DNA from 2 places in the Streptomyces sp. HSW2009 genome. Region 1 is predicted to be linked to the other one. Evidence: riboswitches for the same ligand, from Rfam matches in the RefSeq annotation. Region 1 holds a riboswitch; the other holds the start of a gene.
What was found. Region 1 has a riboswitch for cobalamin ahead of AAHZ94_RS17605 (ribonucleoside-diphosphate reductase subunit alpha). Riboswitches for the same ligand answer to the same signal wherever they lie in the genome.

Region 1 (4,781 bases):
ACGGGGCGCCGCCCGCGCCCGGGGCGCCGGTGGGTCACGGGGCACAGCCGGGTCCGAGGCACCCGTGCCTTATGGGGCACAGCCGGGTCCGAGGTGCCGATGGGGCTGGGGTGCCGATGAGTACGGGCCCCGGGCCCGGGGCGGCCCCCGGCGCGTGACCTACGGCACGGACGGCGGCACCCTGGAGGTGGGGCCGGCGTCCGCGCCGGGCCCGTACGCCAGGACAGCGCACGAGGACGGCGAACCAGGACACCGAAGACGGGGCCGGGCCGCTCCCGCACTACGCGGGCCCGGCCCGGTCCGGGAGCCCGGGCGCCCCGGAGCCCCGGGAATCCAGGAGTCCGGGGCTCCGGGCAGGAGTCCGGTATTTCGGGAAGGAGAAGCCCACATGATCACCCGCACCGCACGCCGGGCCGCGCACTGGGGGCGCCGGATGCGCTGGTACGTACGCGAGTTCACCGGCGAGAGCACGTACGACCGGTACGTGGCGCACGCCCGCCAGCAGCATCCCGGGCGGGTCCCGGACAGCCGCGCCGAGTTCGAACGGCGCCGGATGGACGAGCGCGACGCCGACCCCCGGGGCGACTTCCGCTGCTGCTGAGGGCCGGGGCGGCAGGCGGCACCCGTGCAGCGCCGACGGGCCCGCGCCGCCCCGGGCCCCGCCGCCCGGGGCCCCACCCCACCCGCGCGACCCGTACGGGCCGTACTGGCCGTACTGGCCGTACTGGCCGTACTGGCTGTCCGGCCAGCCCTGCCCGTACGGCCATCGCGCCGTACCGCCCGCGGAACTACGGAGCCACGGGCCCGCCCCACACCCAGCGACGGGGCCAGCGTCCCGCGGAGCCCCTACGGAGCCAACGGAGCCGGGGCGTCCCGACGCGAGTCACGGGGCCGCGGCTCCAGCGCGCTCACCCCCTCCGGTGCCGTGCGAACAGGTCGGTCGCCGCATTGGTGTCACCCGGCACCAGGTGGTCGTCGGCGGAGCCGAACACCACCGTGCGCGCGTGGGCGTCGGTGAGGTACGCGTCCGGTGGGGTGGTCGACTGGGTGCCGTCCGTGCGCAGGGAGAGCCGTTCGACCTCGCCGGTGCGCAGGTCACGGGCGAAGAGGTCGTCGACCCCGTTGGTGTCGCCGGGCACCAGGTTGCTGGCCCCCGAGACGAAGACGAGGGTCTTGCCGTCGCCGCTGAACTGGCCGAACAGGGAGTCGCCGGCCGCCGCGCCGCCCCCAGGCGCGCGGCTGACCCGCTCCGTCGTACCGCGCTTCAGATCGCGCAGGAACAGGTCGAAGGCCCCGTTGGTGTCGCCCGGCACCACCACGGCCGACTTGCTGGCGAACAGCGCGAAGCGGCCGTCGGCGCTGAGCGCGTGGGTGGTGGCGCCGATCTCGGCGCCGTCCTGCATCACGCTGGCGGCCACGGTCCGGCCGGTGCCCAGGTCGTGCACGTACATCGGCTCGAAGCGCGGCTTGCGCGGTGCGCTCAGCCCGGCGCCGGGCCCCGAGCCACGCTCGCCCCAGAGGTCCTGGGGGTGGCTCCGCGGCGGACCCGGGCGGCCGGCGCGCCCCGCAGCCTCCACCACCCCGGCGTCCCCCACACCCGTCACGGCCCCGGCGTCCCCAGGCCTCTCCGCTCCCGGCCCCTCCGCCGCCGGACCGTCCATCGCCAGGCCGTCCGCCACCGGACCGTCCGCACCGGCATCCGCTCCGGCGTTCCGCCCCCCGCTCGCCCCCGCGCCCGGCCCCGGGTCGCCCACCGGGGAGCGGGAGATGAAGCCCACTTGCCGGCCGTCGGCGCTGAGTACCGGCCGGGCCGCCGCCCGGGGTGCCTGGGCGCCGTCGCTGGTGACGTTGGCGCGCCGGATGGTGCCGTCAGTGCGGTCGAGCGCGAAGATGTCGGCGACCCCGTTGGTGTCGCCCGGCACCAAGTCGGCGCGGACCGACTGGAACGCCACCACCCGCCCGTTCGCACTGATCACCGGCATCTGTAGGCCCTTGTCCGGTTGCGGGTTGGGCGGCAGCAGCCGCTCCGTGCGGTGGGTGCGCCGGTCGTGCAGGAACAGGTCCTCCTGCCACGGCTGGTCGGGCGGCAGGTCCCTGCGCCAGGCCGCGAAGGCGAGCAGCATCCCGTCGGCACTGGCCGACACGTCGGAGACCTCCCACTCGGGGCCCGTCAACGCCAGCCGCTCGACCCGCCCGGTCGCCAGGTCGCGGACGAAGGTGTCAGAACGCCCGTCGGTGTCGCCGGGCACCACCTGGTCGGCGTCGGTCGTGAAGGTCAGCCAGCGGCCGTCCGTGCTCAGCGCGTACCCGTAGGACTCGCGCGCCAGTTGGCCGCCGTCGTGCGCCAGGCTCACCCGCTCCGTGCCGGGCGCGCCGGGCGCCCCGTGCCACGCCCTCGCCCCGTGCTGCCCGCCGGCCGATGCCGCCGCGGTCGATGCCACCGCGGTCGATGCCCCTGCGGTCGATGCCGCCGCGGCCGGTCCGGCCAACAGCCCCGCGGCTAACCAGGCACAGGCCGTCCCCGCCAGCGCCGTACGCGTTCTCGCTCGGGTGTTGCGCATCCCGATTCCCACCCCTTCGCCTGCCGATGTCCGCCGTCGTCCGTGAACGGCGTGCGACGCACCCAACTCCGCTCCGGGGCGGGGGTCAACACACCAGGACTGTGGCAAGCCACCAATGCGCGACCCGCCGGCCGAACCGTTCCGGCCCGTGATGACGGGCCCGACGGGCCGCCAACGAACACCACGCATTAGCACATCCGTACGGGATTCCTTCCCATCCGACACAAGATGTGGGGGCGCATGCCCGGGCCAACACAAGATGTATGCTCATCCTCGCTGTCGCCGCAGGGGAATCCGGTGGAAATCCGGAACTGTCCCGCAACGGTGTACGTGTGCCGTTTTGCGCGCCGTGAGTCCGAGGACCTGCCGACAGTACGCCCATGGCCCGGGGTGCCGCCCCGGCCGCCGGGCGTCGTATTCGTCCGGGCCCCGCGGGTTGGGCCGGTGGACGCTGCGTGGCATGCCGAGACCGCGGTCGCGGCCTGCCCCGCGCGTGCCGCCCCGCCCCGCGTGGCCCCTTGCCGAGCGAGGGAGAGCCACCCCGTGACCATCGCGCCTGCGGACCCCGTTTCACGCGAGTCCGTGCCCGTGTCAGCGGCCGAAGGAGCCGGGACCGCACTGCTGCGGGTCCTGACCGACCTCACCGCCGACCTGCCCGCCACCGACCCGGGGAAGGTCGCCGCCGCCGCGCTGCGCGGTCGCCATCCCGGCTCGGACGAGGCGGAGTTGCGCTCCCTGGCGACCGAGGCGGCGGCCGGTCTGATCGCCGAGGAGCCGCAGTACTCGCGACTCGCCGCGCGGCTGCTCACCCGGGCCGTCGCGGAGGAGGCCGCCGGGCAGGGCGCGGTCTCCTTCTCCGCCTCGGTCGCCGTCGGTCACCGGGAAGGGCTCATCGCCGACGAGACGGCGGAATTCGTACGGGTGCACGCCGCACGGCTCGACGCCCTCCTGGCGGAGACCAACGCCCGCGTCGACGGCGCGTCCGGCGTGGGCCGGGCCGACGACCGGTTCGGCTACTTCGGACTGCGCACCCTGCACAGCCGCTACCTGCTGCGCCACCCGATCACCCGGCAGGTCATCGAGACGCCGCAGCACTTCCTGCTCCGGGTGGCCTGTGGCCTCGCGGACGGCGCCTCCGAGCAGGCGGTGGCGGACGTCAGCGAGTTGTACCGGCTCACCAGCTCGCTCGCCTACCTGCCCAGCTCCCCCACGCTCTTCAACTCCGGCACCCGGCACCCGCAGATGTCCTCCTGCTACCTGCTGGACTCGCCGCTGGACGAGCTGGACTCGATCTACGACCGCTACCACCAGGTGGCCCGGCTCTCCAAGCACGCCGGCGGCATCGGCCTCTCGTACTCCCGCATCCGCTCCCGCGGTTCGCTGATCCGCGGCACCAACGGGCACTCCAACGGCATCGTGCCGTTCCTGCGCACGCTCGACGCCTCCGTCGCCGCGGTCAACCAGGGCGGTCGCCGCAAGGGCGCGGCCTGCGTCTACCTGGAGACCTGGCACGCGGACATCGAGGAGTTCCTCGAACTGCGGGACAACACCGGCGAGGAGGCGCGCCGGACCCACAACCTGAACCTGGCGCACTGGATTCCGGACGAGTTCATGCGCCGGGTGGAGACGGACGCCGACTGGTCGCTGTTCTCGCCGGCGGACGCGCCCGACCTGGTGGACCTGTGGGGCGAGGAGTTCGACGCCGCGTACCGGGCGGCGGAGGCCGCGGGCAAGGCCGTCAAGACCGTGCCGGCGCGGGTGCTGTACGCGCGGATGATGCGCACCCTGGCGCAGACCGGCAACGGCTGGATGACCTTCAAGGACGCCGCCAACCGGACCGCCAACCAGACGGCGGAGCCCGGCGCGGTCGTCCACTCGTCCAACCTGTGCACCGAGATCCTCGAAGTCACCGACGACGGCGAGACCGCGGTGTGCAACCTCGGCTCCGTCAACCTCGCCGCCCACCTGCGCGATGACGTACTGGCCGGCGGCGTGCCGGACGGGGCGGACCCGCTGGACGCGGTGGACTGGGAGCGCCTGGACCGCACCGTGCACACCGCGGTGACCTTCCTCGACCGCGTGGTGGACATCAACTTCTACCCGACCGAGCAGGCGGGTTCCTCCAACGCGCGCTGGCGGCCGGTGGGCCTGGGCGTGATGGGCCTCCAGGACGTCTTCTTCCGGCTGCGGCTGCCGTTCGACTCGCCCCAGGCCAAGGAG
Region 2 (4,781 bases), on a different contig from region 1:
CGCTCAGCCATCGTGCGCCGGGCCTGCCACCGGTGGGGCGAACGGCGCGGTGTGCACCCGGACGCCGCAGGCCGCGGCGACCGCCCGGTGGGTGGCGAGCTCCGCGCTCTCGCCCTCCGCGTACACGATGCCGGCGTAGCCGCGGCTGTCCGCCAGGTGCTCGATCGGGTCGCCGATCCGCTTGGTGGGGTACCAGGCCGGCGCGCCCGGCATGTCCGCCAGCCGGTCGAGCCCGGTGACCTCGGTGAAGGTGCCGGGCTCGGCCGGGTAGCCGAGGACGAAGGCGACGGCGGGCCCGCCCGGCAGCGCGGCGTCCAGCAGCCCGGGCCTGCGCCCCAGCGCGGCCTCCACCATCGCCTCGTACACATTGACGCCCAGCGCCCGGCACAGCCCCTCGCCGACCAGCGCGCCGCCGATCCGCGGGTTGACCTCCACCACCTCGGGGCCTGTGGTGGTCAGTACGAACTCGACGTGCGCGAACCGGTCGGTGTAGCCGAGCGCGGCCAGCACGGTGTCCAACCACCGCTCCAGATCGGCCTGTTGACCGGCGGGGAAGGCGACCGGGAAGGCCGTGATCTCCTCGCGGAAGTACGGCTCGGGTGACATCAGCCGGCTGGAGACGCCGAGCAGCCGGGTGCGGCCGGCCCAGGTGAGGGTCTCGGCACTGTAGAGGGGGCCGCTGAAGTACGGTTCGGCGAACGGCCTGCCCATCAGCTTCCGCCCCGCGACGGCGTCCAGGGCCGTCTGCCACGCGTCCTCGTCGCGGACCAGGAACACGTTCTGGCTGCCGGTGCCCGCCGAGTCCTTGACCACCGCGGGCAGTCCCACCTCCTTGAGCAGCGGCGCCCGCAACGCCGGGTCGTGCGCGGCGTCCGCCGCCTCCACGGCCCGGCCGCGGGTCAGCCCGGCCGCGTGCAGCCGGTTGCGCACGGCGACCTTGTCGCGGGTCAGCCGCAGCACGTCGGTGGCGAGGCCGGGCAGACCGAAGCGGGCCGCGAGTTCGGCGCCGACCAGCGTCCAGGTGTCGGTCGAGCTGATCAGCCCGCGCAGTTCGGGCGTGCCGGCCAGCGCGGCGGCGACCTGCTCGGTGTCGAAGGTCTCCACCTCCACCACGTCCAGGGCGCCGGCCGGCAGCCGCGCCAACTCGTGCGCGTAGTAACCCGGGTCGCGGGTCAGCAGCCGCAGCCGCTCGCCGAGCCCGTCGGCGGCGCGCACCAGGTGGCCGAGGCCGAAGGTGAGCGATTCCAGGCAGACCACGCTCATGCCGCCTGCTCCTTCCAGTGCGCGGGGCACGCGGCGCGGTTCCACGCCATCGTGGACCAGGGCATGGTCATCTCCTCGGGGCTGCTGACGTCGACGGGGGCGAGGGTGGCGAGGTCGAGGGCCTCGGCGTGCCGGGCGAAGACCCGCTCCACGTAGCGGTGTCCGGTGTCGGCGCCGATCACCAGGTGCAGCCGGTCCGGGTCGCGGCGCGCGGCGTCGGTGGCGGCCAGGTAGCCGGCGCCGGTGGACAGACCGGCGAAGACGGCGTGCTCGCGCAGCAGCGCAACGGCCCCGGACAGGGCGTGCACGAAGTCCATCCAGTGCAGGGCGTCGTAGAGGTGGTGGCGCACGTTGTCGAAGACGATGGAGGAGCCGATCCCGGCGATGATGGCCTCCGGGTCGTGGTGGTCCTGACTGCCGAAGGTGACGCTGCCGAACGGCTGCACCCCCACCAGCCGCACGCTGGGGTCGGTGCGCCGCAGATGGGTCACCAGCCCGCCGGTGGAGGCGCCCGAGCCGACGCCGCCGACCACGGTCAGCGGCCGGCCGGCCAGCGTGTCGGCCAACTCGGCGGCGACCGCGTCCGCGATCTCCCGGTAGCCCAGGTAGTGGATGTCGTCGTGGTACTGGCGCATCCAGTGCACGTCCGGGTGGTCGGCGAGGATCTCGCGCACCCGGCGCACCCGCAGTTGCTGGTCGAGCTTGAGGTTCTCGGACGGCTTCACCTGCTCCACGGTGGCGCCCAGCACCTCCAACTGGGCGAGCGTGGTGGCGTCGACGGTGGTGGAGGCGACGATGTGGCAGTGCATGCCGTAGCGGTGGCAGGCGAGCGCGAGGGCGTGCGCGTAGATGCCGCTCGAACTGTCGATGAGCGTCTGGCCCGGGCGCACCACGCCCCGGTCCAACAGGTCACGGACGGCGCCGAGCGCCGAGTAGATCTTCATCGACTCGAAGCGGAGCAGCACCATGCCGTCGGTGAGGCGGATCAGATCGGGGACCTTCAGGGCATCGGCGATGTGGGGGTGGATCACCCGTAGCCTCCTTGGGCGAATGAGCACTGGTGGCCGAGCGAACGGAAGAAGGCGGAGAGTTCGGACTTGACGTCGCTGGCCGGGCGGTCGGCGAAGAGGTAGCCGACCAGCGAGCCGGTGTGGGCGACGAAGACGCCGTCGGCCCCGAACCGCTCGCGGTGCCCGAGCACGCTGGCGAACGTCTGCTTGGGCAGCGCCTCCTGGGAGAGCACCGCACTGGTGGTGGCGGCCCGGGCGACGACGGCCGGGTCGCCGGTGTCGAATCCCTTCAACAGGTCGGTCAGACACCGCTCGTACTCCTCGCCGCGCCGCCGGTAGTGGCGCAGCAGCAGCGCGGTGACCGCGCCGGTGTCCACGGTGCCCGGCTCGGTGACGAACGCGGTGTGGAAGCCGATGGCGGTGCCGAGGGTGCGCACCACCCGGTGCCGGGCGCTCAGGTGCAGCGCGAACTCGTCCAGGAAGACGCTGTCGGCCCGCTCGATCGCGGCCAGGATGCCGAGCACCACCTGCTGGTCGTACGGCAGCGTGAAGAGCCGGAACAGACAGCGCAAGGTGGCCACGACATCGGCGGTCGAACTCGCCATGCCGACGCCGATGCGCAGGTCGGAGTGGGTGCTCCAGTGCCCGGGCGGCAGTTGGAGGTCGAACCGGTCGAGGAACAGCCGCACCGCCGTCGCCGCCTTCGCCCCCAGCGGCAGCGGACCCGGCGGTCCTGCGCCCGGTGTGAAGTACACCCAGGAGTGCCGGTCCACCGGGAAGGAGACCAGGGCGATGTCGGGCGTCGGACCGGCGCGCAGCGGGCCCTGGTAGAGCTCGCCGAGGGTGCCGTGGCAGACGCCGGCGGCGATGGCCGGAACCGGGGCCATGATGGGGGCGCCGGGCGGGGGCGCGGGCGCTGTGCGCGGGGGTGGCGCGGGTGCGCCGGACGGAGCCGAGGGCGCGGGCGGTGCGCCGGGGAGCGCGGGTGCCGCGGCCGGGGCCGTGATGGGGGCGGGCGTCGTGTCCGGAAGCGCGGTGGGTGCGCCGGTGGGGGTACGGGGACGATGCGCCGATCGGCCCGGTTGCGGAACTCCGTGGCCAGCCATGCGTCCTCCCTCGTCATCCCGTGCCCCGAGCGATGACGGGGGAGGGGCGAGGGCGAAGCGCGGGGGTGAGGCCCCGCGCAGCCACCTGTACCGCCGACCCAGTCCACGAGGCCACCGTGCACGCACCACGTGCACCACGCACGTGAGCAGCGGCAGGTCTTCGGACTCATGGGGCCTGCCGGACTTCCGACGGACAGCTACCGGCCACCGCTCCCGGCCCGCCACTGCGGGTCGGACGTCGATGGCGTGAGCTCCCACTCACCGTTGCGGGACAGTCCCGGATTCACACCGGGTTCCCTCTTGCGTCACGCCACTGGTGGATGGCGTGAACCAACTGCGCCTATCAGCGTAGGGGCGCCGCTCCGCAGGGGACAGAGCGAGTTCGCCCGTTGTCCTGATGTAGCGGTGTTGTCCTGATGCAGACGGTAGCTGGAGTGAATCTTGTGGGTGACACTGCTTGGTTGGCGAGGGAGGGGAGTGGCACGTGTGAGTGGTGTGGCGATCGGGACAGCGTGGTGAGTGGGCCGGGGGCCGGGTGGGGCTGTGCGTGCCGTACGGGGCGGGGCCTGCGTGGTGCGGAGCGGTGTGGTGCTGATCCGGCGTGGCCTGGCGCGGTGTGGTCCGGCGTGAAGTGGCGTGGCGCCGCGGTGCGGTACGGCGTGGTGCGGTTTGGTCCGGCGTGGTGCGATGCGGCGTGGTGCGGTTCGGCCCGGCCCACCGACTGCCGTCCGCTGCCCACCGCCCGACTGCCCGCCGCTTGCTTGCCGCCCGACTGTCGACCGCCCGCCGTCCCCAGCTGTCGACCACGGCCCGCCGCCCGACTGCCTGCTGCCCACCCGCTGCCCACCGCTCACCACCCGTCGTCCGCAGGGCTCCCGGCCGGCTATCGCCCCGGCGCGATCATGGTGGGGCCGGTACGACCGTCGTGACCGGCGCGGATGGAGGTACCCCGTGGAACACCCCGTGGACATCAGGACCCGCGTCTCCGCGTACGCGATCGTCGTGGAGGCCGACCGGCTGCTGCTGACCCGGCTCTCCGCCGCCTCGCCGGTCTTCGCGCCCGGGCTGTGGCACCTGCCGGGCGGCGGCATCGACCCCGGCGAGCAGCCGGCCCAGGCGCTGGCCCGCGAACTCCACGAGGAGAGCGGCCGTACGCCACGCGCCGTCCGGCTAGTGGACGCCAAGAGCTACACCGCTCACCGCAACGGCACGCACTGGCACCTGACCGGCCTCTTCTACGCGGTGGACCTCGCCCCGGGCACGCTACGGGTCACCGAGACGGACGGCGCGACCAGCGCGGTCGACTGGCACCGGATCGCGGACCTGACCCCGGAGCTGCTGTCCCCGGCCGCGATCGACGCACTGGAGCTGCTGCCGCGGGCGGCCGGTTGGCGCACGGGGT

Region 2: another riboswitch for cobalamin. It lies ahead of AAHZ94_RS10130 (GHMP family kinase ATP-binding protein); the one in region 1 lies ahead of AAHZ94_RS17605 (ribonucleoside-diphosphate reductase subunit alpha).

The regions. Positions count from the first base shown of each region.
Region 1 covers NZ_JBEHZD010000220.1:2,150-6,930, reverse strand. The annotation lists gene AAHZ94_RS17615 (CstA-like transporter-associated (seleno)protein) at 389-601, shown strand; gene AAHZ94_RS17610 (TolB family protein) at 909-2,561, opposite strand; cobalamin riboswitch at 2,825-2,946, shown strand; gene AAHZ94_RS17605 (ribonucleoside-diphosphate reductase subunit alpha) at 3,105-4,781, shown strand, end outside.
Region 2 covers NZ_JBEHZD010000090.1:12,246-17,026, reverse strand. The annotation lists gene AAHZ94_RS10145 (MFS transporter) at 1-11, opposite strand, end outside; gene AAHZ94_RS10140 (ATP-grasp domain-containing protein) at 4-1,263, opposite strand; gene AAHZ94_RS10135 (cysteine synthase family protein) at 1,260-2,294, opposite strand; gene AAHZ94_RS10130 (GHMP family kinase ATP-binding protein) at 2,291-3,160, opposite strand; cobalamin riboswitch at 3,514-3,730, opposite strand; gene AAHZ94_RS10125 (NUDIX hydrolase) at 4,331-4,781, shown strand, end outside.